2 linked regions of the Geobacillus stearothermophilus ATCC 12980 genome follow. Each later gene encodes a partner of the first gene's protein in a complex. Links are inferred from orthologs where the notes say so. Each region holds a gene or a part of one and is shown on either strand. Other genes may lie near its edges. The genes, in order: arsC and trxA.

Region 1 (15,785 bases):
TTAAATCATCAGACATTAAGACAATATCGGCTGTTTCTAGGGCTGTATCGGTTCCAGCACCACCCATTGCCACACCAACGGTTGAAGCTGCAAGAGCTGGTGCATCGTTCACACCATCTCCAACCATCGCCACGCTTTGATGCTTGTCACGAAGCTCTTTGATGAAATTCAGTTTATCTTCTGGAAGTAAATCGGCTTTAATATCGGAAACACCGACTTGTTTTCCGATGGCTTCGGCTGTTCTTTGGTTATCTCCCGTCAGCATCACCGTTTTTTCAATACCGACTTGATGAAGTTTTCGAATAACCTCTTTGGATGATTCTCTTATTTCGTCTGCCACGGCAATTAACGCCAGAATTTCTTTTTCCGTCCCTAATATCATGACCGTTTTCCCTTGTGTTTGAAGGGTTGTAATTTGTTCTTTTATTTCTGATTGGATGCCATTTGGAAGAAGTTCTTCAAAAAGACCTGGACTTCCGACATAATACATTGCGTTATTTACTTTGGCTTTTACCCCTTTACCTGTAATGGATTGGAATTCTTCAACCGATACATCATTAAAATTCAATCCATCTTCTTCTGCTTTTCTTATAATGGCGGAAGCAAGTGGATGTTGTGAGCCTTTTTCAATGGTTGCTGTAATGGTCATTAGTTCATTTTCATCGCCATTATAAGTGACCACATCGGTGACGGAAGGAACACCTTTTGTTAATGTTCCTGTTTTATCAAAAGCAATCACTTTTAAGTTTCCTGCTTCCTCTAAATAAATACCACCTTTAATTAACACACCGTTTTTCGCTGCATTTCCAATGGCAGTTACAATCGAAACAGGCGTGGAAATAACCAACGCACACGGACAACCAACCACTAATACAGCTAGACCTCGATAAATCCATTCGCTCCAATCAGCACCCATAAATAATGGAGGAATAACGGCTAGTAAAAGAGCAAAAATGATAATGGCTGGTGTATAGTATTTGGCAAAACGATCTACAAACGCTTGAGAAGGTGCTCGTTCTGCTTGAGCTTCTTCCACTAAATGGATGATTTTCGAAAGAGTTGTATCTTCCACTCGTTTTGTCACTTTTACTTCCAATAACCCTTCTTCATTCAATGTTCCTGCAAAGACTTCATCACCGACTGTTTTGGTTACTGGAACACTTTCTCCCGTAATGGCAGCCTGATTTAGCGTAGATGTACCCTTGATGACGATTCCATCCATCGCTAATTTCTGACCAGGCTTTACGATCATAATATCTCCGACTTGAATATCGTCAACAGGGACCATCATTTCTTCATTTCCGCGACGAATTAATGCTTCTTTTGGAGCAATATCCATCAACGATTCAATGGATTGACGAGCTTTATCCATGGAATAACGCTCTAAGGCTTCGCTAATGGCGAATAGAATAACAACCGTTGCACCTTCTCCCCATTCACCAATCGCTGCAGCTCCTAAAATCGCCACTGTCATCAGCGTATTCATATCAAAATTCAATCGAACTAGGTTTTTGAAACCTTTTATAAATAACGAATATCCACCGATTAAAATTGCTGCAGCATATCCAATTGTCGCAAAGATATGCTCTTCTCCGTATTGCTTCCCTAAAAACCAACTGATCACAAGCAAAACGGCGGAAATATACACTTTAATGTTCTCTTTTTGCTTCCAAAAAGGTTCACGCTTGACTGCTTTTTCTTTATCTTCCCGAACCTTTAAGTTTTCAAAAGCTCCTGCTTTTTCTAATTCTTCGATGGTTGTTGTACCCCAAACGGTAATTTTAGATGCTCCAAAGTTTACTTTAGCATCTTGAACACCTGGCAATGATTTTACATTATTTTCAAACTTTGCCGCACAGTTTGCACAAGTAAATCCTTGAACACGGTAGGTTTTCGCTTCTGATTTAGATAATTTTGCTTGTTGTTCAGACACGGACTTTCACCTCTTTATCATGTGCTAACGCAATCATGATTAACTGCTTAATATGGTCATCATCCAGCGAATAAAATGCTAGCTTTCCTTCTTTTCGATACTTTACAATCCCTTGTTTATAAAGAGTCCGTAAATGATGGGAAGTGGTTGCAACAGAAGCCCCAATGATATTGGCAATATCACATACACATAACTCTTCATCTTGGCAAAGTGAATAGGCAATTTTTGCCCTATTTTCATCTGCCAGTGCTTTAAACAACAGGACAACACTGGATATATCTTCTTTTTGCAATTCCCCTTGTATTCGATTGACTTTTTCTTCGTCATAACAATAAATTTCACATGTATCTTTCTTACTCATTCATTATCCCCCTTTCATATTCAAATTTCCGTTTGAATATATTATACCTCATTTCTTTTATTATTCAAACATTTATTTGAATGAAAAACAAAAAAGAATTGGATGTAAAAAATCAACCTAATATTTACCAGGCATTTCATTTAATTATATAGACTCCCATGACAAAAAAATTTCGTCACCATCGGAAGGATGAAAACAACCTTCTGTCGAATGGTCTCCTTGCGGCTGGGGTCATGAGGTCGTTGTATCTATGGTACGTAAAAGTCCGATATATAGACGGACCCCAGTAGTCTGGTGCACTACGGAATGTCGCTCCCTTGAGGGAAGCACGCAGGATAGAATGCTTGAACAAAGGCTACTGCACCAGCTGTTTTTGAGAACGAAGCAGGGAGGGGGACCGATGCGCGTCTTGTATGAACGCTGTTGCGGATTGGACGTGCATAAGCAATCGATTACGGCTTGCGCCCTTACCCCTGAAGGAAAAGAGATTCGCACGTTTGGTACGCTGACCGACGATCTCGAGGAGTTGGTGGATTGGCTGAAAGAAAAAAAGGTGACGCACGTTGCCATGGAGTCGACGGGCGTATATTGGAAGCCAGTGTATAATCTCCTCGAAACAGAGCCGATCGAAGTGCTTGTCGTCAATGCCCAACACATCAAAGCGGTTCCCGGGCGAAAGACCGATGTCAAAGATGCCGAATGGATCGCGGACTTACTTCGCCATGGATTGCTAAAAGGGAGTTACATCCCTCATCGAGCTCAGCGGGAGCTCCGGGAACTGAACTGGTCCGTTATCGGCGCAGTTTGATCGAGGAACGGGCACGGGAGCTCAACCGCATCCAAAAAGTGCTGGAAGGAGCCAATATCAAGCTTTCTTCGGTCGTATCCGACATCAACGGGATGTCGGCCCGGCTCATCATTCGCGCCCTTATCGAAGGAAAAGACGATCCGGCGGCCCTCGCCCAGCTCGCCAAAGGGCGGCTGAAACAAAAAACGGAAGAGCTCCGGCGCGCGTTGAAAGGAGTGATGGGGCCGCATCAACGCATGATGCTGGCCGAGCAATGGCGTCATGTGGAGTATTTAGATGAAGCGATTGCCCGGTTGGATCGAGAAATCGAGGAACGAACGAGCCCTTTTCATGAAGCGCTGGAGCTCATCGATACGATCCCGGGAGTGGGGCGGCAAAGCGCGGAACAAATTGTAGCGGAAATCGGGACGGACATGAGCCGGTTCCCTACCGCCGCGCACTTGGCCTCATGGGCCGGAATGGCTCCCGGGAATCATGAGAGTGCAGGGAAACGGTTGTCAGGTCGAACGAGGAAAGGGAACAAGAAGCTGAGGTCGTGCCTCGTGGAATGCGCCCGTGCCGCCGCCCGAACGAAGAACACGTACCTATCGGCCAAGTATCATCGGATCGCCAAACGAAGAGGAGCGAATCGAGCGAGTGTCGCGGTCGGGAGAACGATTTTAGAAATGATCTATTACATCTTAACTCGAAAGGAACCGTATAGAGGGTTGGGAGCCGACTACTGGGATCGGCAGCGAGAAGCGAGCATCGTGCGTCAAACGGTGAAACGATTAGAGGGGTTAGGGTACGAAGTGAAACTGGAAAAAACGAGTGCATAGCACTTATTAACCATATATATACTGAAATACCTTCCTTTGGAATCCGATTCCGAAGGCTAGGTGGGCTCCGTTTTTTGTCTTAAATGGTGTTTTCAGGATAGATGCACCTTGAAAAGTTAACTTCTGGATTACACTGCACACCCTAGGCGTTGTAGCACTTCCTTCGGGCGTTCATGGATGTAGTCCACAAACCGGGCAATGGCTTGGGAGATATCGTTTTGATCTTTGTGAAACACATTGGCAATGACAGTGTCTTTCAGCCATTTCCACAAGCGTTCGATCGGGTTCAGTTGCGGAGAATACGGAGGAAGGTAAATGAAGTGAAAACTCCGTCCTTCTTCCCGCAAAAACTCTCTCACCATTTTGGCATGATGAATTCGGGCGTTATCCAGCACCAAGACGATGAGACGATCCGGGTAACGCTCTTTGAGAACCCGCAGGAAATCCAAAAACGTTGTCGCATTGGCCGCTCCTGCTTGATAAAGAACTGTTTCGCCATCATGGACGTTAACGGCGCCAAACAGCGATACGTGAGCATGATGGCCGAACGTCGGCACTTGCTTTTGACGGCCAACCTCTGACCATGTCGTACGCAACACATGATACGATCGGATATGCGTTTCATCGATGTACAACAGGACGGAATCTGGATCGATTAAGTTTTTTTTATTAGATCCATTTGTTTTTCGAAGTGTTTTTGCCGATCCGGATCTCCTTTCGCCAACGTGTAAGTCGGCCGGGTCCACGAAAGCCCTTTTCGATGCAAGAGTTTTCGCAAGGCTTCGCGGGACATGGAGATGCCATAATGGTGGTGTACATAGGATTGAAGGATCTTCGTATTCCACGCCGAAGCGATGTCCCAGCCCAGCTCCGCGGGTGTCGTGGTCAACACAAGGTGTTTGATCTCTTCCTGCTGTTCTTCGGTGAGAAACGGCTCTCGCCCAGGGGCAAAATCCCGATGAAGCAGGAGTTCCAGGCCCCCTTCGTTAAACAGCGACACATAATGGGAAACGGTTTGGCGGCACACGTTGACCATGGAGGCCACGTCTTTGCCCAAATAGCCTTCCATGACCAGGCGGACGGCCATCACACGTTGGCGGAGATGAGCGTTTTTGATCTTCCGTTCCTGCTTGCGGAGTTTCCGGGGCGTCCATCCATGGTTGTCGGTGATGTTGAGACGTTTCATGCAGAATTCCGCTCCTTTCCCATGCTTTTCCTTAGGAGCAGTATAACCAGAGTGGGCACCGCTTATGCGAAGGTTAACTTTTCAATGAGCATGTATATAGACGCTTGTCCAAAATGTTCATCTATGGCATCTTCATATGTCATCACAAAAGACATAATCGGCTACCGTCCTTGTTTGTAGATGTCCACTAATTTTTTGCCAAAGGGAGAAGGTTTGGCTATTTTTTTCCGTAATTCGGCAAATGGAAGATCCTTATCCGGTTTATTGGTCTGTTCCGTGCAAGACAGTGTCACCCTCATTTTCGTTTCCAAAGCGGAGGGCATATTGATCACCTCATTGATTCTCCTTTCTAAAAATTATAATGCTGACCGAAAAAAATGTACACATTTTCCTTTTACTACTATACCCATACCCTTGTTCATGAAAACATAAACTAGAGAGAGAATCTCCCTTAAAAGGGGAATGATCGAAAGAAAAGAGGGGAACGGAAAAGAAATCTTCTTTCCAGCCTGTGAGCGAACGATTTTCAAGCAATGGTAAAGCAGCTTTCAAAAAAGAAAATGGAAAAAGATCACCCTCCCTGTTATGATGATAAAGGGTTCAGCGAACAAGGTGTCTACTTTCGTTTGTTGTTTAGATACCTTTTTTTGTTGGGAAAAAGGTTGTTGGCAGGTGAAACGATGAGAGCTTTCCTTTCCCGCTGGCTCCCCGTCATTCTCTGGTGCCTCGTCATTTACAGCTTCAGCGAGTCTTCCTGGTTCACCGGGGCGAATACGGCGCATGTGCTGCAGGTGATTTTATCGTACTTGCCGTTCGGCGGCGGGGATGAAGAGGGGTCGTCATTTTTGAATTTTTTGATTCGCAAAGCGGCGCATTTGACCGAGTTTGGCATTTTGGCCGCGCTTGTGTGGCGGGCGCTTGCGCCAAAACGGTTTGCGTATGCGGGCGCTTGGCTGTTTGCGACAGTGTATGCGGCAACCGACGAGTGGCATCAATCGTTTGAACCAGGACGGACGGCGACGCCAAAAGATGTGGCGATTGATTCATGTGGGGCGCTCCTGGCGCTTTTGATTGTATGGGCTTGCCGCTGTTGGGCAAGGACCAAGCATCGGGCGGTCAAACGCGGCGTATAATAGAACAAAGCTCTCCCATCGTATAGATTTAGATGTAAACGGAAAGAATGGCCAATAACGAGTTTGTGAGAAAAGGGAGAGAGGGCCATGGTCGCGTTTATCGCGGGAATGTTTGTGGGTTCGTTTGTGATGCTCGTCATCATGAGCATGATGGCGGTGGCGAAACGGGCGGATGAAGCAAGCGAACGGTGGAGGGAAAAGTGAGAAGCTTGCAGAGGGGCGTTAGGCAATGATCGAACGCCTTAGGTGTTCTAAGACATGCTGGTTAATACAGATGCACGGTTTCATGCACGGGAGCAGCGGCAACTCCCTTGATAAAAAGGGGCTAATGGATGATGGCTGCTGTGGTTGTCGCTGATCATTTCGTTTGCGTCGTTGGTCGCGACAGTCGTTGTGCGGTATCAAAAGAAAAGTCCTCTACTAGGTGTAGGTGGGGGTGGGGCGATTCTGCCTATTTCTAGACCGTTGCACTTTTTGCGGTCGCTGTGCGTGTTGGTCAGGGCATTGGCAGTTGTCAATGTCCAGTTTTTTATCCTATGCTTTTATCTTATTAATTTATAACCGTGATCCGGGCAAATCACAATATGGCTTCGGGAAAACGTCGAGGCGCGGGAGTCTATCGCTTTTGTTTCGTACAAGGAGGGGGAAGAAAGATGGCTCGGCCATCGATTACGGTGATCGGCAGCCTCAACATGGACTTAGTCACTGTGGCGGCGCGGTTTCCAAACCAAGGAGAGACGATTTTAGGCGAACAGTTTCTCACCACTCCCGGCGGCAAAGGGGCGAACCAGGCGGTGGCCGCCGCTCGCCTCGGCGCCGATGTGCGGATGATTGGCGCGGTGGGGGATGATGCGTTTGGTCAAGAGCTCATCCGTTCGTTGCAAAATGAAGGCGTTTCCGTCGATTGTGTGAAGTCGGTTACACATGGGAGTACAGGCATTGCTGCGATTACGATTTCTGAGCGGGACAACCGCATTATTGTCGTCCCTGGGGCGAATCATGCGCTGACGCCGGAGGATCTGGATCCATATGAATCCGTGATCGCCGAAAGCGATGTGTGCTTACTGCAGCTGGAAATCCCGCTTCCTGTTGTGGAGTGGGCCGTTTCGATCGCGCATCGCCACGGCGTGCGCGTCATCGTGAACCCAGCTCCAGCCCAGCCGCTGCCGCTCGTGGTGCTCGAGCAGGCGAGTTTCTTGACGCCGAATGAACATGAACGGGGCATTTTGTTTGACAAGATGGATGAAGAATCGTTTGTCGATCAGCTCATTGTCACCGAAGGGGCCAAAGGGGTGCGCATTTGGCAAGATGGACAAGAACGGCTCATTCCAAGTTTCCACGTTCCCGTCGTGGATACGACGGGCGCGGGCGATACGTTTAACGGGGCGCTTGCCGTGGCGCTCGCGGAAGGGAAGGCGCTTCATGAAGCGTGCCGATTTGCCAATGCGGCTGCGGCTCTGTCCGTGACAAAACTCGGGGCGCAAGCTGGGATGCCGAGACGAGAGGAGGTGGAATCATTTTTGGCCGAACAGGAACGAAGTCAATGAGGCAAAAAGTCGATGTGCTGTTGGTCAACCCGACGGACTCGAGCGCTGTCACGTCTGCGATTGAATCCGCCAACAGCGCCAACATCCCGGTCATTACCGTCGACCGCAGCGCGGACGGCGGGAAAGTGGTCACCCATATCGCTTCTGACAATGTGGCTGGGGGAAAAATGGCGGCGCAATTTATCGTCGACCACTTGAAAAACGGCGGAAACATTGTGGAATTGGAGGGGATTCCGGGCTCCTCGGCCGCACGTGAACGGGGAGAAGGATTCCACCAAGTGATCGACAAAGCAGCCAATGTCAACTACCCCCACTTCGCGAACGCTTGAAGTGGGGGCTTGCAACTCCCCAGAAGTACAAGCGGACTTCGTCCTCCTTCCTTGACTTGGGGTTGCATCAGGGGGCAGGTTGACAACTACCCAACGACGCAGGTCATGCCTGCATCGTTACTGATTCTCTCGGTGTGTCTGTTGGCAGTACTTGGCTTCCACACACAACAGACGGACCTACGCTCGATGTTTTACGGTTACAACGTTTCCTGTAACCAACTCCATACATCGAGTAGCCGTGATTGGAGTGCCTTTATTGAACGGTTTTCTCCACGCCTTTATTCTATCATACACAAAAGAAAGGGGGAACGCGCATTCCTCTCCCACTTACTCCCTTTGGTCGTTGAAGTGGGAGTCTCCTGCGCGAAATAGGATGAAAGTCGTGGCCAAACAGGCGGCGGATTTTGACCGGGCCAAAGGATTATCGTTCATGGAAAACATTTTGCAAAGCCATAAAGACATTCAAGCGGTCTTTGCCCATAATGACGAAATGGCCTTAGGGGCGTTGGAGGCGCATGGGATGAACAACGTGTTTGTTCCCTCGACCGGCTCCATTAACCATCGGAGGTCATAAAGAAACGCATTTTGGTTCATACTAAAGAAAAAGATGGAAAAAGAAAGGAACCCACCATGCTTCGAGAACTCGACTGGATGACGTACATCATGATCATTTTAGCCAGCTATAGGTTCACCCACTTGATCGTCTTTGATAAGATCACCGAATTCATTCGCAATCCGTTTATGAAAAAAGAGACAATCCGGCATGAGGACGGCCATACGGAAATCAAAAAAGTGCCGAAATCGAAATTCGGCTATTTGTTGAACTGTTACTGGTGCGCGGGGGTGTGGAGCGCGATTTTTCTCGCGCTTGGGTATTTATTCATCCCGAAGATCGCCATGCCGTTCATTTTTATTTTTTCGATCGCTGGGGCGCAAGCGATTTTGGAAACATTCGTCGGGGTGGGGACGAAGGCAATCGATCTTCTGTCGGCGGCGAAAAAGCGGATGGACTGACATTGGCGGGCGTACGGCGGAAACATGCGGCACGCTCGCTTTTCTTGCTTTTGTCGATACATCATGGTTAACTTATATCATACTGATTGACGGAAACCATTTCATTGGTCGGCGTGGCCGTTTCATGACGGATGTTCGTTTTTATATAAGCAAATCATGATATGATGATGAATGGAGGGGTGATATGCCGCAACTCGCAATGGAGATAGGAGCAGCCGCTCGGGTGTTGAAGCTGCTCGGCGATCCGACGCGGCTGACGATTTTGGCGATTTTGAATCAGCGGGAGTGCTGTGTGTGCGAGCTGCTTGAGGTGTTTTCGACCAGCCAGCCGGCGATCAGCCAGCATCTTCGCAAGTTGAAAGACGCCGGGCTGATCCAAGAGGAGCGGAGGGGGCAATGGGTGTATTATTCGCTCCGGCCGCAAAGTGAATACTACTCGCTGCTGCAAGCGGTGTTGTCGTACGTTCCGGACCAAGGCGAAAACATTCGCAAAATCGAGACAGCGAATCCCGCGGCCCGCTGCGGGTGCTGACTTTAAACGCTGGCGTTTACGGCGGGGAGCAACAACTTTGAGCTGGCCATTGCCGTCGCCGTTGGGGTGTTTGGCATTCATTCGGGCGCGGCGTTTGCGGCAGTTATCGGTCCGCTCATTGAAGTGCCGGTGATGCTGGCGCTTGTCAACGTAGCATTGGCGTTTCAGCGAAAGTATTTTTCTTCGGGCAATCCAACATCAACGTAAAGGTGGGAACCAGCGATGAAGAAAAAAGTCATATACTTTTTATGCACCGGCAACTCGTGCCGCAGTCAAATGGCGGAAGGCTGGGCGAAACAACTTCTTGGTGAGGAATGGGAAGTGCACAGCGCCGGCATTGAAGCGCATGGCCTCAATCCGAATGCGGTGAAAGTGATGAAGGAAGTCGGCATCGACATTTCGAACCAAACGTCTGATGTCATCGACCCGGATCTCCTCAACCGCGCTGATTTGGTCGTGACGCTGTGCGGCCATGCGGCCGACCACTGCCCGGTCACACCGCCGCACGTGAAGCGCGTCCATTGGGGCTTTGACGACCCGGCGAAAGCGGAAGGGACCGAAGAGGAGAAACTCGCGGTGTTCCGCCGCGTCCGCGATGAAATCGGCGCGCGCATCCGCCGGTTTGCCGAGACGGGGGAATAGGGGCGGTGCAGCGAGGCAGGCGCAAAGAGCGGGGAAACTATCTTGCATAGGGTGCGCAGCAACTGCTCGTCGAAGTGCGGCCGGAAACGGGGAATTGGCTGGGCGGACGAAAACCGCTCAGCGTGACGAAGATGGTGAGAAGCCATCTTGTTGATAGACGAAATGAGCACATCGATGAAGGCGGTGCCACATTAGGTCACAGGAGGAGAAACGAAATGGAGTTATTTCATCAGTTAGCTCGCCGAAACATCAAAATCCGCAAACAGTCCGGTTTCGGAGCGCAATGGCGACAACAGTGGGAAGAGGTGTTTGCCGGCCATTTGACAGCGGAAGAAAAACAACACATCCACCTTCATAATCGGAATGGAGTCAACGGCTACTTATGGCATGTGTTCAGCTATGGGATGAGAGGCTGTTTCACAGGAGAAGAAGCGGAAATGGCGTTTGATCAAGAAGAGAAAACATGTTGCTATCTTTTCTTTCAACATGGCGACGATGCGTTCACCGTGGAGGATGCGTCCGGCTTGAAAGCCGCCGATCTGGCAACGGAAAACGACAAAATCGATCTATATGTGGTGGACAGTGAGTTCAACTGGACGTTTGTCATGACGCATGAAAGCGGATGGCTTGGCCCGTATTTTAGCAGAAGGTGACAGCCATGGCTTATCGGCGGCCAAGGAAATCCAATGAGACAGAAAGAAAAAGAGTTCCAACCGAGCCCCAGGAAGACTAGGTTGGAACCTTTTTATTATCGCTCGTCGGCTGGGAACACGATGCCGGTTTGTTTTCGCGCTTCGTCCATGATTTCCATCGTCCAAAGCGAATGGCGGTGCGAGTTGATGGCCGATTCGTGTTCTCCGTTTTCGATCAAACGGATAAACTCTTGTGCTTCATAATACATCGGCGGCTTGTCCTGCGGCGCGGTGATGTCCTCGACGCGTCCGTCGCGGTAGCGGATTTCCGCTTTGGCTGGTGTGTGGATGGCGTCGATGATCATGTTTCCGTCTTCCCCTTGAATCTCCGAAGGCAAGTGTGAGTTCGTGATTTTCGAATAAAAGACGACCGCGTCCATGTCGCCGTAATCGAGCACGATCGAGCCCTCGCCATCAACGCCGGATTCGAGCTTCACGCTTTGCGCCTTCACGCTGCGGGGTTGGCCGAACAAAACGACCATCGGGTACAGGCAATAGACGCCAAGGTCCATCAACGCCCCGTTCGAGAGAGCGGGGTTGAAGGCGTTGAGCACCGTTCCTTGCTTATAGGCGTCATAGCGCGATGAGTATTGGCAATAGTTCGCCACATAGCGGCGGATGCGGCCGAGTTTCGGTAAGTGCTCGCGGATGGACCGGAATGTGGGAAGCAACGTCGCCTTCATCGCTTCCATCAATACGACGCCGTTTCGATTGGCCGCTTCGATCATCGCTTTGACTTCTTTCGCATTGGAGGCGAGCGGTTTTTCGCATAAGACGTGCTTGCCGTGGTTCATGAGCCAAATCGCCTGCTCGGCATGAAGTGCGTTCGGGCTGGCAATATAGACGGCATCAATGCCGTCGCTTTCGGCCAGCTTTTGCAAGTCCGTGAACGTCCGCGGCGCCCCGACTTTGTCGGCAAACTGCTTTGCGGTCTCCTCGGTTCGCGAGTAGACCGCGGCGAGTTCGAAGGAATCGACGAGGCGCGCGGCGTCAAGAAATGCTTCGGTGATCCAGTTTGTGCCGATGGTTGCGAATCGAATCATGTTGTTTGGCCTCCTTCATTTGTATCGCCCCCATTGTACCACAAATCAACGGAGAGGCTTCGTTTTGTCATCGTCATGGAGCAACTGTGCTTTTCTCTCTAGTTTTCATACAGCTCGATCGGCAGCCCGTCCGGATCTTGGAAGAAGGTGAATCGTTTGCCGGTCGCTTCATCAACGCGGACGGGTTCGGGATCGATGCCGTGTTGGCGCAAGTAGGCAATGGCTTCATCGAGGTTGTCCACCGCCAAAGCAAGATGGCGCAGTCCGCACGCTTCCGGGTAGCTTGGGCGCTTCGGCGGGTTTTCAAAGGAAAATAGCTCAAGCTGAATGCCGCCATCAGCCTCCAAATCGAGTTTGTACGAACGGCGCTCAGCGCGGTATTGCTCCCGGATGGGGCGAAATCCGAGAATTTCTGTATAAAATCGTTTTGATCGTTCATAGTCCGAGCAAATCAAAGCGATATGGTGAATCGTGGCAAGGCGCATATTGCTTCCTCCTCTTATAAGACGAGTGATGTATTGCAAAATACCATTGAACTTATTCATTCTTCTTAGAGAAACCTCGTACAATTAACTTTTTTTGAACCATTTCCGCTCATTGGTACGAGACAGCCATGTTTCACGTCCTTCCATGTTTTTCGGAAAACTGCCTACCCATCACTGAAATCAGCAGCGGTTGAGCCTGTTCTCGGTGTTTCGGTCAAATCGAACCAGGAATTATTATTTTGCGATAATAGAAGGGGTTGTCGATGATTGTCGAAGCGGGCGAAAAATGTCTGCTCTCCTTATATTGACAGTTTGACAATCTATAGACTATCATAAATCTTGTAGGTTTAAAAATTTAAAATATTCATTTTATATTTTGGTAGAAAAAACGAATGGTCACCACGTTTTTTGTAAGCGCTTAACTCCTATGTTTCCTCATGATCGCCGCACCATGGATGCTGCACCATTGTGTTTGTTTCCCATCACAGCATGAGAACAAGGGGAAGGGGATATGGCATGATCTACGAATTTAAATTGCCTGACATCGGCGAAGGGCTGCATGAAGCGGAAATCATCCGCTGGCTCATTCGCGAAGGGGATGAGATGATTGAATCAGCGAAAATCGACGGCGCTGGGTTTGTCCGTATTTTTCGTTATATTATGCTCCCCTTGTCCATCACTGGATTTGTCGTCGTGGCGATCTGGCAGTTTACAAACATTTGGAACGAGTTTTTGTTCGCGGTGACGATCACGACATCGGACAAACAGCCGATCATGGTCGCCTTGCAAAACTTATCCGGCAGTCAAATCGTCCAATGGAACGTGCAAATGGCAGGCGTCTTGCTCGCCGCGCTGCCGACTTTGCTTGTGTACATTTTCCACGGCAAATACTTCGTCCGCGGCTTGCTCGCGGGGTCGGTGAAGGGGTGAGCCGATCAGCGGTGTAGATCAACAACCCCGGCGGACAATAGAATTGATTTCCCTATGTTTCAAAAAGCCGCTGATCCGCAGCTTTTTGCCATTGATATCCTCTCCCTTTTTCCAGTAAAATAGATACAACAAAAGATGCAGATGAAGAAAGAGAGGCGTACATATGATTTTGGGAGCCATTGAAGCCGGAGGCACAAAATTTGTCTGCGCCATCGGCGATGAACAAGGGAACATTCATGAGCGGGCGGTGTTTCCGACGACGGCGCCGGAAGAGACGATGGCGCACGTTATCGATTTTTTCCGCCCCCACAACGTGGAGGCGATCGGGATCGGGTCATTCGGCCCGGTTGATTTGCGTCCGGACAGTCCGACGTACGGGTATATTACGAGCACGCCGAAACAGGCGTGGGCACAGTTTGATTTTGTCGGCACGATGAAGCAGCATTTTCCCGTGCCGATCGGATTTGACACGGATGTCAACGCGGCGGCGCTTGGCGAACAGCGCTGGGGGGCGGCGCGAGGGCTTGACAGCTGCCTGTACATGACGGTCGGAACGGGTATCGGCGTTGGGGCAATCGTCGAGGGCCGCCTGTTGCATGGGCTGCTTCACCCGGAGATGGGGCATATCTTAGTCCGCCGCCATCCGGATGACGCGTTTGCCGGCGTCTGTCCATACCACGGCGACTGTCTAGAAGGGATGGCGTCTGGTCCCGCGATTGAGCGGCGCTGGGGGAAAAAAGGGGCGGAATTGGCGGACCGCCGTGAAGTATGGGAGTTGGAGGCCTTTTATCTTGCCCAGGCGATTGCCAACTACATTCTCGTGTTATCGCCGAAAAAGGTGATCACGGGCGGAGGCGTCATGAAACAGACGCACGTGTTGCCGCTTGTGCGCCGCTATGTGCAGGAACTGCTCAACGGGTATGTCGAGCATGAGGCGATTTTGCGACGGATTGATGAGTATATTGTCCTTCCAGGGCTTGGCGACAACGCCGGCATCGCAGGCGCGTTGGCGCTTGCGGCGAGAGCGATCGAATAGCAAGGACGGCCGTTCACCGTCTTCAATCAGGCGGTGGGGCCGTTTTTTGTTTGAAGGCAGGGATATTGACCGATTGTTCAACAGAATTAGCAAAAAATCGACCTATTGGTCAAAAAAATCATTTTTGAGTTGCAAATCTGTATAACATTAGTTTATAATTATTTTGACCATCCAGTCATAAGTGATATGGAGGCGAGGACAATGATCCATGCTCGACGGTTGGTGGAATGGCTGCAACAACAAGGTGTGCGCGCCGATTTAGTGAAACCGCGCGCGGTGTTGCCGTCGTACCGGCAATGGATGAGGGCGAATGGGAAAGGAATGAGTCGTTGCCATGGATGAACGGCGCGTTCGCTTTATTGAAACCGCGATGAAACTGTTTGCGGAAAAAGGGTATCATGCCACCTCGATTCAAGATTTGGTCGAGGCGTGGGGCATTTCCAAAGGGGCGTTTTACCATCATTTCGCCTCGAAGGAGGAATTGTTGCTTGAAGTGCTTCGCTATTACAGCGAAAAAATGGTCGCAGATTTCACGGCATCCGGCGGGGATGGCCCGGAAAAGGAGCGGTTTGTCCGCCAGTTGGCGGCCCATTTTTCTCACATTCGCGAGTACAAAGACTTTTTGCGCATGATCATGTCGGAACAATTGCCGAAAGTCAATCCGGAAGTGGAGCGGTATATGTTTCGCCAGCATGGGCGCCTTTTTTTATGGTATTGCACGCGCCTAACGGAGGTCTATGGCGAGGCGGTTGGTCCGTATGTGTATGATGTCGCCATGATGACGAACGGCATCATCCGGCAATATTTGTTTTACTTCTTTTTTCGCGAGGAGGCGTTTGATGCGGACGAGGCAGCTCGTTTTCTTGTGCGGCGCATTGATGCGATTGTCGCCAGCTTCACGGCTGATGAGCGCCCGCTTTTGACGGAAGAGTCGTTTGCGCCATGGGTGAAGATGGAGGAGCAGGAGCGAGAGCGTCAGCGGGAGCGGCTGGTTTCCGCGTTCGCCGCCGTCCGGGAGGCTGTCAACGGTCTCGATCCAAAGCAGGCAAGCGATGTGCTCGAAGCCATAGCAGCGCTGGAGGAGGAGCTGCTTGGACGGCACGCGCCGCCCCGCGTCTATATCGTCGAAGCGCTGCTGTTGTATTTGCGTCATCAACAAACGCCTCAACTGGCACCGGCTTTGGATGCATTGGTCAAAGAAATGGATGAATACCAACGACAAAACGGATGGGAGAGAGAAGTATGGAAAAAGCGATAGAAGTGCCGACGAGCACCATTCGTCATCGCCCGTTGCTC
Region 2 (15,695 bases), 520 kb from region 1 along the record:
AGAGGAAAAAGAAGAGAGGCTGGCTGAAGCGGCGAAGCAGGCAACGGACATCATCCGCGCCGCCGAGCGCGAAGCCGAGCGGGTGATCCATGAACTGCGCCGCCTGCAAAAAGAAAAGCAGGCGGAAGTGAAAGAACATGAGCTCGCCGAGGCAAAACAGCGGCTCGCCGCCGCCGTGCCGAAAGTCGAGAAACGGAAAAGAGCAAAAAAACAGGCGCCGCGCCATGTATTCCAGCCGGGTGATGAAGTGAAGGTGACGAGCCTCAACCAAAAAGGCTACTTGATCGAAAAAGTGTCGGACGATGAATGGCAAGTGCAGCTCGGCATTTTGAAAATGAAAATTCACGAGCGTGACTTAGAATACATCGGCAGCGCGCCGGTGAACGACGTGACGCCGATTGCGACCGTGAAAGGCAAGGACGCCCATGTGAGCCTTGAGCTTGATTTGCGCGGCGAACGGTACGAAGACGCGCTCCTTCGGCTTGAGAAATACTTGGATGACGCCGTGCTCGCCGGATATGCGCGCGTCTCCATCATCCACGGCAAAGGGACAGGCGCGCTCCGTCAAGGGGTGCAGCAGTTTTTAAAGCAGCACAGGGCGGTCAAAAGCTTCCGATTTGGTGAGGCGAATGAAGGCGGGACCGGGGTGACGGTCGTGGAACTGAAATGATGGGGGCGAGAATGATGGCGCCGTTTTGGGAGCACGAAATGGTGAGAACCGCTGCCAATTTCAGCGTCGCCGTGCTGTGCATCGTGGTGTTTTTGGCCGTGTTTGAACTCGTCACGAAGTATAAAAACTGGGAAGAAATTCAAAAAGGCAATATGGCAGTGGCGATGGCAACCGGCGGAAAGATTTTTGGCATTGCCAATATTTTTCGTTACGCGCTCGCCCACCATGAGTCGCTGTTGTCGATGGTCGGCTGGGGCGTGTACGGGTTTTTGCTTCTGCTCGCTGCGTATTTTATTTATGAATTTTTGACGCCGAAGTTTAACATCGATGATGAAATCGCCAACGACAACCGGGCGGTCGGCTTTATCTCGATGGTCATTTCCGTCGGTTTGTCGTTTGTCATCGGCGAAGGGATTCAGTAAAGGGGAACAACCGAATGAACGCAGTAGTCAAATGGTTGTTGATTGCGGTCGGGCTGTTTTTGATCGCCGGCATCGCGTATATGGCGGTGCGCAACCGATCGGTCGATGTGCTGGCGAAAATCTTGTTTGTCATTTGCGCGTGCTTTTTCTTCATTGGTTTGGTGTACTGGTTTTGGTGACGTCTCGCTCAGGCGAGGCGTTTTTTTGATGAAAAATTACAAAAAGTGAAATAAAATAGAAACAAGGAGGGATGCATATGGAAAAACCGTGGCTCGCTCATTATCCGCCGTCCATTCCTGCTACGCTCGACTATCCAAAGAAAACGATTTCCGACTATTTGTGGGAGACGGCGGAACAATATGGCGACAAAGACGCCATCGATTTTTTCGGAAGGCTCTTTTCTAAAAAATTGTTGCTAATAACCTCAATAAATGTTTACCAAATTTTTTTAAAAACCCGTGGTGCTAGATAAACTTGATCAAGCATAAAAATAGCCCTTGCTGGCGGATCTCCAGTAGAATGAAAGTGTCACCCAACATTCGAAAGGAGAGATCCCCCATGCAAGAGCACTTTCATTTTACTACAGATCCAGCCAAACTTCAAAAACAATATGCCGCTATTTTCTGTTTTGTTTCTGCCCAACTGTCGTTGATTCAAATGTATCTTCATCGCCGCAACCGTCACTTGGTCAAGCAAGAAGACGAAGTGGTCATGGCGGTTCACCTTTTGGGGAAGCTGCTGGGCTTTTCTTCCGAACGAGCCTGGCATCGTTTTGTCACGGGAAATTTGTTCACAAACGGCTCGTTTCTTGAACGCTCCCGATACAACCGCCGCTGCCGGGCGCTTGGTTTCGCCATCAAATGGATCCGTCATGAGCTGGCGAAACGTGGCCAACACCATGCTTATGCGGTCGTCGACAGCTTGCCTCTTCCGTTGTGCCATCCCGCAAGAATGCAGCGCGTCAAGCGATTTCGAGGGATCGCGGATATGGGGTATTGTGCTTCCAAAAAGCAATGGTACTACGGTTTCAAGCTGCATCTTCAAGTGACCAATCAAGGGCTGGCCATGGGCTATGTCGTGACGGAAGCGTCCTGCCACGACGTCAAAGCCGCTGAAACGGTGATGACTCAAATCCCTCATCCCTACAACTTTGGGGACAAAGGGTACATCAGCCACGCTCTTCGAGAAAAGCTGTACGAAGAACACCAAGCCGCGTTCTGGACACCGTCTCGACACAATCAAAAGCACGGCCCATCCAAGGCATGGGAAGAATGGATCAGGAAAAAACGCAAAGTCATCGAGACGGTGTTTTCGATTCTCGTAGACCAATACCGGATCACCGACATTCGAGCGAATTCCATTACCGGGTTTGAAGTGGCACTCGATGGCATCTTGTTGGCGTATTCCCTGGTCACACTAGGGCTAGTTGAGCGCTGACGCTCAACTAGCACCACGGGTTTTTAAAAATAATGGTATAATAAATCTGGGAGTGATGATTATGTTAAGGTTAATATCGGTAATCATAACGATACCCTTAGTAGCCATTCATTTCGCCATTCTATACTTTTGGGTTTTCGATTGGCGAAAATTGGTTACACAAGTGGGCTTAATAAGTTGGATTTTCTCAATTATATTGGGTATTTTCGTCTATTTTGCTTATCGAAAGTTCATTAAAAACCAAAAATTTACTGTTGTCAGTAGAAAAGTATTATTCAGTTCAACTTTAATGACCATCGTTTTAGGTGTTCTTACGTTAGTCATTGAAGTAATTACAAGGTCAATGCCTTAGGAGGGGATTGATTTATGCACTCCTTCTAATTGTTTCAACAGTTGTAAAATTTACTTGTTGGCAAGAGGCAAGGAACATTTCTTTCGCTTGTTCTTTTTTCGGTATCTTCTTATTCAATTCAAGAAAACGATGCCAGAATAAGTAGTTATCAAGGTATTTCGTTGCTACACCTTGAAACCTATCCATCCACTTTTTCAAACGAGTATGATACCCGTTGACGTGTTGAATATGGTAAATTCCTTTCTTTGTATAGACACCTTTGCGAACATTAATGGCTTCGTGTTGTAATTCCTTCATCGTAGCGAATTTTTTATAGTTGGTTGCTGTATCTGTGCATAGCAAAGCAGAGGTGTCAATATGTTTTCCTAACACCTCATCAATTTCCATAGCCGTAACACGACCTCTTCCTACCATTTGGGAAAGGATTTGTCCGTTTCTATCGTGTGCAACTACCACACAAATTTGTTCTTCAGAAATGCCACGTTTTTTGGCTACACCGCCACGTTTACGAGCCTTTCTGTGAGCGATGAACTTTTTGCCTTTTTCACTTTCTAAAAAGTAAGTTTCATCGCTTTCCACGATTCCCTTTAGTGTTGGATGACCAAGAGAACGAATCGCATATAGAATTTTGTGTCGCCAATAAAAGGCAGTTGAAATGTGAATATGAAGTTCTTCCGCTATCTTTGGCAATGTGTAGCCTTTCACCATCATCTCAAAGTATTTCAGCCATTTATGAGGGTATCTTGTTCCTGACAATGGGCTACCTGTCATATCGTTGAATGACTTCCCACAATCTTTACATAGATACCGTTGGCGAGAACGATATCTCCCATTACGTTTAACGGACATACTTCCACAGTGAACACACGCTAATCCTTTAGAAAAGCGAGTTTCACGAACCTCTCTGACCATTTTTGAAATGTCGGATTTTGGCTCTGGAAACAAGTCCTTTTTAATGGCTCTAAATAATTCCAACTGTTCTTTCTTTGGAAGTGTATAGAAGTCTTGGTAAACATCGTGCCAAGCCATTGCCATACGGAACACCCTTTCTACCTTTTATGACTCTATTGTACATAATGTCCTATATAGCAACAATCTATACGAAAATAGCCTTTCGGAAAGACGATGACGTTCCGCCAAGTGTATGAACAGGCGCTCACATTCGCCCACTTTTTGCGCCGCCTTGGTGTTCAAAAAAGGAGACCGGGTGGCGGTGATGCTGCCAAACTGCCCGCAGGCGGTGATCAGCTACTACGGGACGCTCCTAGCGGGCGGCATCGTCGTGCAGACGAATCCGCTTTACACCGAGTATGAGCTTGAATACCAGCTGAACGACAGCGGCGCCTCGGTGCTCGTGACGATGGATCTTTTGTATCCAAAGACGGAAAAGGTGAAAGGGAGGACGCCGGTCAAGCATTGGATTGTCACGAGAATGCAAGAGTATTTGCCCACGGTGAAGAAATGGCTGTATCCGCTTGTGCAATGGAAGCAAAACATGCCGATTGTCCGCATCGCGGAAAGCGAAACTGTTCATCTGTTCCGTACGATCATGAGCCGCAAGGAAACCGCTCCGATCGGGGTGGACATCGACCCCGTGGAAGATGTGGCGCTGCTGCAATATACAGGCGGCACGACGGGACATCCGAAAGCGGCCATGTTGACGCATCGCAACTTGATCGCCAATACGCTCATGTGCGCCCATTGGGTGTATAAATGCGAAAAAGGAAAAGAAACGGTGCTCGGTGTGCTTCCGTTTTTCCACGTGTACGGCAGGACGACGGTGATGAATTTGTCCGTGATGATGGCGAGCAAAATGGTGCTGTTCCCGCGCTTTGATGTCAAGCAAACATTAAAAGCAATCGAGCGCACCCGGCCGACGATGTTCCCAGGCGCACCGACGATGTACATCGCTTTGTTGAACCATCCGGATTTGCTGAAATATGATTTATCTTCGATCAACGTCTGCATCAGCGGATCCGCTCCGCTACCGGTTGAGGTGCAGGAGCAGTTTGAACAGGTGACGGGCGGAAAATTGATTGAAGGATACGGGTTGACCGAGGCATCCCCTGTCACCCATAGCAACTTCCTTTGGGACGGGGAGCGGGTGAAAGGAAGCATCGGTGTTCCGCGGCCGGATACGGACGCGAAAATTGTTTCCTTGGAAACGGGTGAGGAAGCAAAGCCCGGCGAGCGTGGAGAACTCGTCGTGCGCGGGCCGCAAGTGATGAAAGGCTACTGGAACCAGCCGGAGGAGACTGAGCAAGTGCTGCGCGACGGATGGCTGTACACCGGCGACATTGGCTATATGGATGAGCGTGGGTATTTTTATATCGTCGACCGCAAGAAAGATGTCATTATCGCCGGCGGTTATTTACCCGCGCGAAGTCGAAGAAGCGCTGTATGAGCACCCGAAAGTGCAGGAAGCGGCCGTGATCGGCGTTCCGGATCCGTACCGCGGCGAGACGGTGAAAGCGTTCGTCGTGTTAAAGCCGGGGAGATGTGCAGCGAACAGGAGCTTGACGCGTTTATGCGCCAGCGCCTGGCTGCTTACAAAGTGTCGCGCCTGTACGAGTTCCGCAGCGAATTGCCGAAGACGGCGGTCGGCAAAATTTTGCGCCGTGTTCTCGCAGAGCAAGAAAAAAATAAGACTTGACAAATCGTCGGAACAATTCGTAAAATGGGAATATGAATGATGATTCATTCACTTGAAGATGGGGATCGGAAGCAAAGGAGAATGACGATTGCGCAGAGAAAAGCCGAAGTTCAAGCAAATTATTGACGCGGCCGTCGTCGTCATCGCCGAGCACGGCTACCATCAAGCACAGGTGTCGAAAATCGCCAAGCAGGCCGGTGTCGCCGACGGCACGATCTACCTTTATTTTAAAAACAAAGAGGATATTTTAATTTCGCTTTTTCAGGAAAAGATGGGGGCGTTCATCGAGAAAATTGAACAAGAGACAGAAGGAATTTCAAGCCCCCTAGAGAAATTGTATGTGTTGGTGAAAACTCATTTTTCCGCCCTCGCTGCTGATCCGCATATGGCGGTCGTGACGCAGCTTGAGTTGCGTCAGTCGAACAAAGAGCTGCGCCATCGCATTAATGACGTGCTGAAAGGATATTTGCGGCTCATCGACCGCATCATCATGGAGGGGATGGAAAAAGGGGAATTTCGCCAAGATTTAGACGTCCGGCTCACCCGGCAAATGATCTTTGGCACCCTTGATGAAACGGTGACGACGTGGGTGATGAACGAGCAAAAGTACGACCTAGCCGCGCTCGCCGATCCGGTGTACGAACTGCTCATCAAAGGGTGCGCCGCCGGGCGTTAGGAAAGGCAGAAAGGGGAGAGGCTTCATGAATTTTTTTCGCGTAGCGAAAGAGGAGTTCGTCGCCGTCGTGACGTTTTCGCGGTCGCCGGCGAACGCTCTTGTATCCACTGTTTTGAAAGAGCTTTCAAACTTGTTGGACGAGCTTGAGACCGACCCGGACGTGCGCGTCGTGTTGCTTCATGGCGAGGGGCGGTTTTTCTCAGCCGGCGCCGATATTAAAGAATTCACGTCCATCGCTTCCGTCGAGGAGGCATCCGGCTTGTCGCGCAACGGCCAACTCGTGATGGAGCGGATCGAACGCTTTTCCAAACCAGTCATTGCGGCGATTCACGGCGCTGCATTAGGCGGTGGGTTGGAGCTGGCTATGAGCTGCCACATTCGTGTGGTGGCGGAAAACGCCAAACTCAGCCTTCCGGAGCTGCAGCTTGGCCTCATCCCTGGATTTGCTGGAACGCATCGGCTTGTGCGCTACGTCGGCTTTGGCAAAGCGCCGGAAATGATGTGGACGAGCGAGCCGATCACCGGACTCGAAGCGGTTGAATGGGGGCTTGCCAACAAGGCGGTGCCGGAAGAGCGGCTTCTTGATGAAGCCAAAGCGTTGGCGAAAAAGATTGCCGCCAAAAGTCCGCTTTCCGTTCGGGCGGTTATTGAGTTGCTTAACGCCGCCAAGGAAAAAACGTTCGTTGAGGCCGTGCGCGAGGAAGCGGAATGGTTTGGCCGCGTGTTTGGATCCGAGGATGCAAAAGAAGGCGTGCAGGCGTTTTTGGAAAAACAGCCGCCCGTCTTTAACATCTTTCCGAAAGAAGTCTCCCACTTCTAAACGAAGTGAAAGTGGGAGATGAATTTCGGTTAGGTATAGCCTAAAATTGTCTCTTTTTTGTGTATTACAATATAATCAGTTATAGAAAAAACCCGGACTTGATTTTAGCCGGCAACGTCGCCATTGACGGCGGCTCCGGCCAAGTCGGCCCGCGTGTGGCGGAATTGCTCGGCATTCCATATGTAACGACGATCACAAAGCTCGACATTGCCGACGGCGGCAACGTGACGGTCGTGCGCGATGTCGAAGGGGATGAGGAAATCATCGAAACGTCGCTGCCGCTCCTTGTCACCGCTCAACAAGGCTTGAACGAACCGCGCTATCCGTCGCTGCCGGGGATCATGAAAGCGAAAAAGAAACCGCTTGAAGAGCTAGAGCTTGACGATTTGGACCTCGACGAAGACGATGTTGAAGCGAAGACGAAAACGATTGAAGTGTTCTTGCGCCGAAGCGGGCGACGTCATCGCCGTCGAAGAGGCGGGCGGCAACATCGTCTTTACCCGTCCGATCTACTCCGGCAAAGCGTTTGAAAAGAAAAACTGAAAGTGCATTCGTAATGAACAACACGGGCGGCTGCAGCCGTCCGTTTTTTTGACGGATAAATTCCGCGGCAAAAGCGAATAGTAGAAACGAAGCAAAACATTCGCGCCGACATGCATTCCATGGTATACTTTGCTTGCAGCATTCAAGAAGATGGGAGGGAATCCATATGGCGATTGTCAACGCCACTGACCAAACGTTCGCCGCAGAAACGAAAGACGGCCTCACGCTCGTTGACTTTTGGGCGCCATGGTGCGGACCGTGCCGCATGATCGCTCCGGTGCTGGAAGAGCTTGACCGTGAAATGGGCGACAAAGTGAAAATCGTCAAAGTGAATGTCGATGAAAACCAAGAAACAGCGTCGAAGTTCGGCGTCATGAGCATCCCGACGCTGCTTCTGTTCAAAGATGGCCAACTTGTCGACAAAGCGATCGGCTACCAGCCGAAAGAGGCGCTTGTGCAGCTGGTTGGCAAACATGTGTCATAACGGAGAAAGAAGGAAATCCAGAGGGGAAGAAGCCTCTGGATTTCTTTATTTAAGGTGTGATCAGCTAGGAAAAGAGGATTTTCAGCAAGAAGGGAGTCCTCTCTTTTTCATCATGTGTTGACATTGAAATTCATTTTCTCTTATAATCTTATTGTATTGATATTGATTATCATTTTTTGGATGTGTGAACGGGGGATACATAATGTCATTAAAATGGAAGTGGCTGGCCTTGTTGGCCGCCGCGGCGTTGGCGCTTGGCGCGTGCGGCCAGAGCAAACAGACGGCGGGAACAGAAAAAGAAAGCAGCAACCAAACGGCTGTGGAAAAACAAGAAAAGCCGAAAGAGGAAGAGAAGACGGAGAACGAGAAGGAAGAAGCGGAAGTCGATTATGCGGGAGCGTTCAGCGAAGCGCTCGCGGAGCTTGAGAAGGCGAAGCAAGGCGGGGCGGTCGACTTCGGCAAAGTGGAGAGCATCTACAAAGAAAAGCTGCAGCCGCTTGTACAAAAACGTGACGCGGAATTTGAAGATACGCTTGACCAACATATTACCAACGCACTGGCCGCCGGCAAAGACGGGTCGCTTGAGCCGTTGGTTGTCAAGCAAATTTTTGACAAGCTGATGCAAAAAGTGTTTTACACGACGATCAAGCATGAGTTTACCGAAGCAGAAGAACATTGGGCCAATAAGGAAGAAGTAAAGGAAGAGCTTGAGGAAGCCAAAACCTTTTACGCGATTTTGCAGTCGACCGTGGAAAAGCGCGATGCGGCTTACGGAACGAAGTTGGTTGACGCGATCAACGGGGCGTTTGCCCAAATGGAGCAAGCGGTCCAAAACGATGATGCGCTCTCATTTGCCCTCGGTAAGCAAGTCGTGGACAAAACATTGATGAAAACATTCTATTTAGCGAGCGGAGCGCTGCCGCACGGCTATGCGGCGAAGGCGGCGGCTGCGGCCAAGGAAAACGCCGAAGAAGCCAAAGTGGAGCAGGCGGAAGGCTGGGCGTTTTATCAGTCCGTCTATCCGTATATGAAACGGCATGCCGCGGAGGAGGCGGACTACATTTTGAAACAGTTTGACCTGCAAACCGATGTCAAAATGCTCGATCCGAAAGCGGTGAACCATGCGTTCGTGCGCGGATGGGCGAAAGTGGCGCTTCATGAATATGAAGAAAGCAAAGAAAATTGGGGGCAAGACAAGTCGGTGATCACCGCCTTAGAAGGCGCGCTCTTTATTAACATGATCGAACAGGATATCAAAACGCTGCTTGGCGACAAAGCATACACCGACTTGAACGAACAGGCGACACGCTACCTAGAGGCGGCAAAGGCAAAAAACAAAGCTGAGGGTGACAAATGGCTGCCGCAAATCGAGGCTGCGCTTCAGCAAGTGATCCAGAAAGCGAACTAAATGATCAGCAAGGGTGTCCGGCGCGGCTCCCTTTTTTTGCAGGCGTCCATCCGGAGCGAAGGCAGCGATGGCTGGGCTGCCGCTTGCCTCACCGAGCCAAGGCGGGAAATGAAAACATTTGGTTTTTGCCGATTGGCCACGACGTTCCCCGACGGTTTATGGTAAGATGCTAATGGACAATGGAATTCGATGATGAGGTGAAGGCGATGAAAGTGGTGGTGACCGGGGGAGCCGGATTTATTGGCAGCCATCTAGCCGCCCGGTTAAGCGGACTCGGATATGACGTGGCTGCAGTGGATTGTTTTCATCCATATTATTCTGCTGAACGGAAAGAGCGGCAGTTTCAGACGCTCACCGGCGGCCGGGTGCCGCTTGTCCGCTTGGATTTGCTTGATGGGGAGCGAACGAAAAGGTGGCTGGTCGAGTTTCGCCCCGATGTCGTCTACCATTTGGCGGCGCTGCCGGGCGTGCCGTATTCCCTCGAGGAGCCGCTCGCGTATATCGATTATGACATCAAAGCGACGGTCAATGTGTTGGCGGCGGCGGGGGAAGCGGGTGCGGCGCACGTGCTGTTTGCCTCATCGTCATCGGTGTACGGCGACCGAGGCAATGTGCCGCTCCGGGAAGAGATGGCTGACGGCCGCGTCGTGTCGCCGTATGCGGCGGCGAAATACGGAGCGGAATCGTTTTGTCATGCCTATGCCCATTTGTATAGCTACCAAATGACGATTTTCCGCTATTTCACCGTTTACGGGCCGTGGGGTCGTCCGGATATGGCGATCGGCACGTTTTTGCGCCGATTGCTGGCGGGCGAGGAGATTGTCGTGTATGGCAAGGGGACGGCGCGCGATTATACGTACATCGATGATATTGTGGAGGGCATGATCGCAGCACTTCACCGCAGCGGCGGGCGAAGCGAAGTGTTCAACTTGGGCGCCGGGGCGCCCGTCACCATGGAGCAGCTGCTCGCTGAGTTGCGGAAGCACTTTCCCGATCTGAAAATCGTGCACGCGCCGGAGCGGAAAGGCGATGTGAAAGCGACATGGGCGGACATCACGAAGGCGGAGCGGGCGTTTGGTTACAAGCCGAAGGTGGCGTTTGCCGAAGGGCTCGCCCGCACGGTGGCGTGGGCGCGCGAATATGAGCGGTAAACCGGCGGCTAAAGCGGCGTTGCAAGCAGCTGGGCTCGCGCTTCTTTTCTTTTCCGCTTGGTTGACATACCGCTGCTTTGACGGCCGGCAGATGCTCCATCATCTATCCAGGATAGTCAGCCGCCCGATCGAGATGGCTGCCGCTGCTTTCGTATATGGCTTGTCGTTTTGGCTGCGGGCGTGGGCGTGGAAGCGATATGTCGGAAAGCCAATCGCCTTCTCTGTTTATTGGCGTGCCGTGCTGCTTAGTTTGTTTGTTAACCATCTAGCCCCAGTGAAAATCGGTGATGCTGTGCGTATGGCTTTGCTTGCCCGCCAGCCCGGTGTTTCAGCCAGCGAGGCCATTGAATCGGTGGCGGTGATGCGGCTCCTTGATATGGCGGTGCTTGGTGGATTGACTGTCATTGGGATGTATGCGTATATGCATTACATTCCCCGCATTTCTCTCTTGGCAGCGGCCGTTGCGGCCGGGTTCGTGCTGACCGTGATCGTGTTTCGCCGTCCGCTCCGCCTCGATCGGTTATGGCGGCGATGGCGGAGCGTATTTCACGGCTGGAGCGGCGCGGCGATGGTCGGGGCGGTGGCGGCGAGCTGGCTGTGTGAGGCGGCAGTCATTGGCGTGATCGCGAAAGCAGTCGGCATCCCGCTTTCCTTTGGACAGGCGGTGTGGGCAAACAGCGCGACCGTTTCCGGCCAGATCGCCCAAGTCGCCCCCGGCGGGATCGGAACATACGAGGCGGTGATGGCGTTTGCGTTGACCCGGCTCGGCGCACCGTGGGAGAAAGCATATGCGGCGGCAGTGTTGACCCATGCGTTTAAGTTTTTGTTTTCTTACGCCGCTGGTGCCGCGGTATTGTGGTTTTGGCGGTCCGACTGGCAGATGGTGCGGGGTGTATGGAAAAAGGAAAGGGAGAAGCGATGAAACAAGCATCACGATTCGAAAAAATCGCGGCGCGCTGCTGGAATTTGCTGAATGAAGGAAAGCCGTTTACGCCGATTTTTGTCGCGGGAACGATGACGATCTACCATGCCGCTGATTGGATGGGCGGCTCATGGGGATGGATGCTTGGTCTGGCGGCGGCGCTGCCGCTGTTTGTCATCTACTATGTCTATGATTATCCGCTGTTTTTGCGCAATTATTTATGGATCCCTTATGTCGTGTTTCTCATCGTTTGGTCGTTCGCTGATGCGTCGTTGTTGTTGTTGGCGTCGGGGCTTTACTTTTTCTTTACCGTCTTTTTTTGGGGGACGCTGTATTACCATTTGCGCATCGGCACGTCGTGGTGGAATTTCACCCGCTTTTGGAAGCTGGTGTTGAAAAACAGCGATTCGACGAGCGGCAACGCCCAAGAGCAGCTGCCAAAATGTTTTCTTCTTTTGTCTGTATGGGAATACGCTTCGCAGCAGATCGATCAAGGAGCGGCTTTGGCGCCGCTGTGCGGGGCGCTTTGGCTGTTTGCCGCTGGGGTGTGGCTGTTTTCATGGATTTTGCATCGGAATTTGTTCGACTGGCAGCCGGAGATCATTCCGACTTATACAAACAATGTGCCGAGTCCAACCGTGCCGATCAGTGACAAAGTGTATGTCATCGTGATTGATGGCATGCGCAAAGACCGGTTTGAAGCGGCCAACGCCCCGTTTTTGAAACGGTTGCGCGCTCAAGGGACGGAATTTGCGCAAATGGAAACCGTCTATCCGGCGCGCACGGTCGTTTGCTTCACCTCGATGCTGACGGGGACGTATCCGTTTGAGCACGGCATCCGGTCCAATATGGTATGGAAGCTTGGGGCAAAAGTGGAGACGATTTTCGATTCGCTCCGGAAAATCGGAAAAACCGGCCGCTTGCTTGGCATCGCTCATTTGGTCGATTCGTTCGGCGACGATGTCGAAACGGTGACGGCCGTCATGCCGAACGACCTCGCCGACCGTTATATCATCGAGCGGGCGAAACGCATCGTCGAGGAACAAAACCCGGATTTGCTTGTCGTACAGTTGATCGCCACCGATCAGACCGGCCATAGCCGCGGTGTGCTGTATGACGAGTATATCGAAAAAATTGAAGAAGCCGACGCGTTGATCGCGGAGTTTGTCGGCTGGCTTGAGGAACGGGGCGAGCTCGAGCGCGCGACATTGATTGTCTGCGCCGACCATGGCCAAGCGGATGGCATCGGCGGCCACGGCCACCTCGATGAAGGGGAGCGGTATGTGCCGTTTTTTTTATACGGCCCGGCGATTGAAGCAGGAAAACGAGTCGATGAGAAAAAAAGCCTCGTTTCGCTGGCGCCGACGATCGCCTATTTGCTTGGCGCTCCGTATCCGAGCCATAGCCGCGGTCCGGTTTTGATCGAAGCGATGCGAAAGAAAGGAGGAGAGCGATGAAGAAGCAGCGCGTCATCGTCTTTTTGCCGGCGCACAATGAAGAAGAAGCGATTGGGGAAGTGATTCGCCGCATTCCGCGTCATTTCCATCCCGATGTAGAGGTCAGCGTCTTGGTCATTGATGACGGGTCAACCGACCGGACTGCTGAAGCGGCGCAAGAAGCGGGAGCGGACTACATTTGCCGCTGGCCGGAAAACCGCGGCCTCGGTGCGGCGGTGCGGCGAGGGCTTGAAGAGTGTGTCCGTCTTGGCGCGGATATCGGCGTGATGATCGATGCCGATAACGAATATCCGCCGGAACAAATTCCTGACCTTTTGGCGCCGATTTTCGCCGGTGAGGCCGACTATACGATCGGCTCGCGCTTTCTTGGCACGATTCGCGGCATGAAATGGCACCGCCGCCTCGGCAACTATGCCTTTACGTGGCTGCAGTCGCTCCTGCTCGGCCAGCGGTTGTATGACGGGCAGTCGGGGATGCGTGCGTTTTCCCGCCAAGCGATTGAAGAGGCGGAAATCATCCACGATTACAATTACGCCCAAGTGTTGACGCTCAACTTAGTGCGCAAAGGGTTTCGACTAAAGGAAGTGCCGATCCGCTACCAAGTGCGGACGACCGGCCGTTCGTTCATCAAGTTCACCGCCTATATGACCGCGGTCATCCCGGCCATCTGGAAGGAAATGCGCCGCCCGGTAACAAAAGCGGTCATTGACCGAAAAGCGCATCTGCTTTCTTTGGAGCGGGAGCGCCATTGTTCGTGAGGCGGCCGCCTTGGGCCGCCGGCCATTTTTCCCAATATTGACAATGATGGTGATAATGATTATCATTGATCTTGATGGAGGGGGATCAGAAACGTGAAAACATCCCGTTTCTTTTTTTACATAGCAGTGATCATTATTCTCAATCTCATTCCGCTGAAAGCGTTCGCCTATTTGTATGGAGATCCGAACAAAGAAGCGGTTGCTGAGGCGTATAAAGAGATGAAAGAAAAGTTGAACGAGCAGCCGCCGAACTTTGCCGCAGCGAAGGAAATTTTCGGAACCATAAAAGAAGAAATCGACATGCATATGGGACCTGAGCCGTCCAAGGCCGTGCTTGCAGCCATCGAAGCGAAGGACCGCCAGGCTGTGATCAAAGATATGGAAAAAATTTTAGTGCTCAATATCGCCCGACGTTTGGACAATATTGAGGCGAACTTTGATCAGTACGACACGAGCAAGCGGCTGTTGGCGAAGGCGTTTGCGACGTATGAGGCGCTGTCGCCAATCATCCAAGGGAAAGACCCTGCGCTTGACAAACAGCTGCGCACCGAGTTTGACAAGGCTCTGCAGTCGCTTGGCAACCCGGGGTTATTTGGCGTCGGCGAGAAAAAATCGGACATCAATGCGTTTAAAAAAAGCAAAGAGACTATTTTAACCGTGCTGCAACAACAATTCGGTTTGAAAAGCTTAGAAGTTGGCCATTTTTCGGACAGTGCTACAGAAAAACCGGATGAAGTGAAAAAAAAGGAATGGACGGATTTGTCGAAATCAAAAAACTGGATTCCTCTCATTATCATCGTTGCGATCATCATTGGCACTGCCTTGATTTATGTGCGACGTCGGAAACGGGCTTAGTTTACATGTGAAGGGGAGGCGGGGGCATGGAAGTTCAAGCGCTGCTCATTACGTTTCGCGAAGCACTGGAAGCGCTGCTGATCGTTGGCATCATCACCTCGTATTTGAAACGGGTCGGTCACCGCGAATACACGAAATACGTATGGCTTGGCGCCGCTCTCGCTGTGGCGGCGAGCGTCGGTGTCGCCATGTTGTTTCAGCTTGTCTTTACCGGTTTTGCGGCAATGGGAAGCGAGATATATTTAAAGATCGGCATCATGGTCGTTTCCACGCTGCTGTTGACGCAAATGGTGTTCTGGATGGCCGAACACAGCCGGGACATGAAAAAAAGCTTGGAAGGGAAAATGGATCAGTTTGTCACCGCCGGCAATGTCGTCGGCATGGTCATTCACTCGTTTTTGGTCGTGTTGCGTGAAGGGGTGGAAACGGTCTTCTTCTTCGCTGCGATTACGCACGGCAACATCGGAGCGGCGATGCAAGGATGGGGAGCGGCAACTGGGGTTGCCATTGCTGCTTTCGTCAGCTACTTCTTCTTTAAAGGGACGATGCGCATTCCGTTGAAGACGTTTTTTAAAGTCACCGGCGCGTTTATCGTCCTAATTGCCGCTGGACTGCTCGTGCAAGCCATTTCGATGATGCAAGATATCGGCCTCATCGGCAGCGTCATGCCGCATGTATACGATTTGACGTGGCTGCTTCCGGAACATCCGATCGATTACGAACATTACGTGCGCGACCATGGCGTCGCCCCTGTCTTTTCCGGCGAAGTCGGCGTCTTTTTAAAAGCGTTGTTTGGCTATTCATCAATGCCGTCGCTCGAGGAAATGATCGCCTATATCGGTTATTTTGTCGTGATTTACTTGCTCGTGACGAGCCGCCATGGGCAACAAAGCGGCAAACAGGAGCAACCATCGGCGGCATTGGAGGAACAGACAAAACGGGTGATGTAAGGTACAAGGCGCGGATGCCTTGTACTTTTTCTTTAGAAGGCTGGTGAAAAACCGCGGCCACCAGTAAATCAGTGGCATTTCGCCCCAAAAAAGAAGGTTGATTTCGCATGGTTTATCTAATTGAGAAACAGATGGGA

What was found.
Region 2: the proteins of arsC (region 1) and trxA are in contact, whole or in part, in an NMR structure (PDB 2IPA), measured with the Bacillus subtilis proteins. The link is inferred for Geobacillus stearothermophilus ATCC 12980 from one-to-one orthologs.

The regions. Positions count from the first base shown.
Region 1 is NZ_CP128494.1:2,628,704-2,644,488, reverse strand. The notes cover bases 8,667-11,593. They hold arsC (arsenate reductase (thioredoxin)), read left to right. Parts: upstream 8,667-9,883; coding sequence 9,884-10,303; downstream 10,304-11,593. Other genes in these bases: QSJ10_RS14295 (Gfo/Idh/MocA family protein), read right to left, coding at 11,052-11,593; QSJ10_RS14300 (DUF4275 family protein), read left to right, coding at 10,519-10,956; QSJ10_RS14315 (ArsR/SmtB family transcription factor), read left to right, coding at 9,314-9,661; QSJ10_RS14320 (DUF1360 domain-containing protein), read left to right, coding at 8,746-9,129. Also shown: QSJ10_RS14370 (heavy metal translocating P-type ATPase), read right to left, coding at 1-1,933; QSJ10_RS14365 (ArsR/SmtB family transcription factor), read right to left, coding at 1,926-2,294; QSJ10_RS14355 (IS630 family transposase), read right to left, coding at 4,049-4,555; QSJ10_RS14350 (helix-turn-helix domain-containing protein), read right to left, coding at 4,576-5,106; QSJ10_RS14345 (VanZ family protein), read left to right, coding at 5,787-6,239; QSJ10_RS14340 (DUF3789 domain-containing protein), read left to right, coding at 6,327-6,443; rbsK (ribokinase), read left to right, coding at 6,893-7,786; more of QSJ10_RS14295, read right to left, coding at 11,594-12,038; gloA2 (SMU1112c/YaeR family gloxylase I-like metalloprotein), read right to left, coding at 12,137-12,523; QSJ10_RS14280 (ROK family protein), read left to right, coding at 13,617-14,489; QSJ10_RS14275 (hypothetical protein), read left to right, coding at 14,691-14,831; QSJ10_RS14270 (TetR/AcrR family transcriptional regulator), read left to right, coding at 14,824-15,747; QSJ10_RS14265 (MDR family MFS transporter), read left to right, coding at 15,732-15,785. UniProt on the Bacillus subtilis protein: Catalyzes the reduction of arsenate [As(V)] to arsenite [As(III)]. In vitro, can dephosphorylate para-nitrophenyl phosphate (pNPP).
Region 2 is NZ_CP128494.1:2,109,328-2,125,022, reverse strand. The notes cover bases 6,562-9,398. They hold trxA (thioredoxin), read left to right. Parts: upstream 6,562-7,739; coding sequence 7,740-8,057; downstream 8,058-9,398. Other genes in these bases: QSJ10_RS11460 (hypothetical protein), read left to right, coding at 8,260-9,398; QSJ10_RS11475 (enoyl-CoA hydratase), read left to right, coding at 6,562-7,030. Outside these bases: QSJ10_RS11515 (endonuclease MutS2), read left to right, coding at 1-670; QSJ10_RS11510 (DUF350 domain-containing protein), read left to right, coding at 685-1,092; QSJ10_RS11505 (hypothetical protein), read left to right, coding at 1,107-1,271; QSJ10_RS11500 (hypothetical protein), read left to right, coding at 1,349-1,564; QSJ10_RS11495 (IS982-like element ISGsp1 family transposase), read left to right, coding at 1,651-2,529; QSJ10_RS11490 (IS1595-like element ISBsm2 family transposase), read right to left, coding at 2,894-3,916; fatty acid metabolism transcriptional regulator FadR, read left to right, coding at 5,623-6,210; more of QSJ10_RS11475, read left to right, coding at 6,236-6,561; more of QSJ10_RS11460, read left to right, coding at 9,399-9,465; QSJ10_RS11455 (NAD-dependent epimerase/dehydratase family protein), read left to right, coding at 9,672-10,616; QSJ10_RS11450 (lysylphosphatidylglycerol synthase transmembrane domain-containing protein), read left to right, coding at 10,606-11,538; QSJ10_RS11445 (alkaline phosphatase family protein), read left to right, coding at 11,535-12,995; QSJ10_RS11440 (glycosyltransferase family 2 protein), read left to right, coding at 12,992-13,753; QSJ10_RS11435 (hypothetical protein), read left to right, coding at 13,847-14,608; QSJ10_RS11430 (FTR1 family iron permease), read left to right, coding at 14,635-15,558. UniProt on the Bacillus subtilis protein: Participates in various redox reactions through the reversible oxidation of its active center dithiol to a disulfide and catalyzes dithiol-disulfide exchange reactions.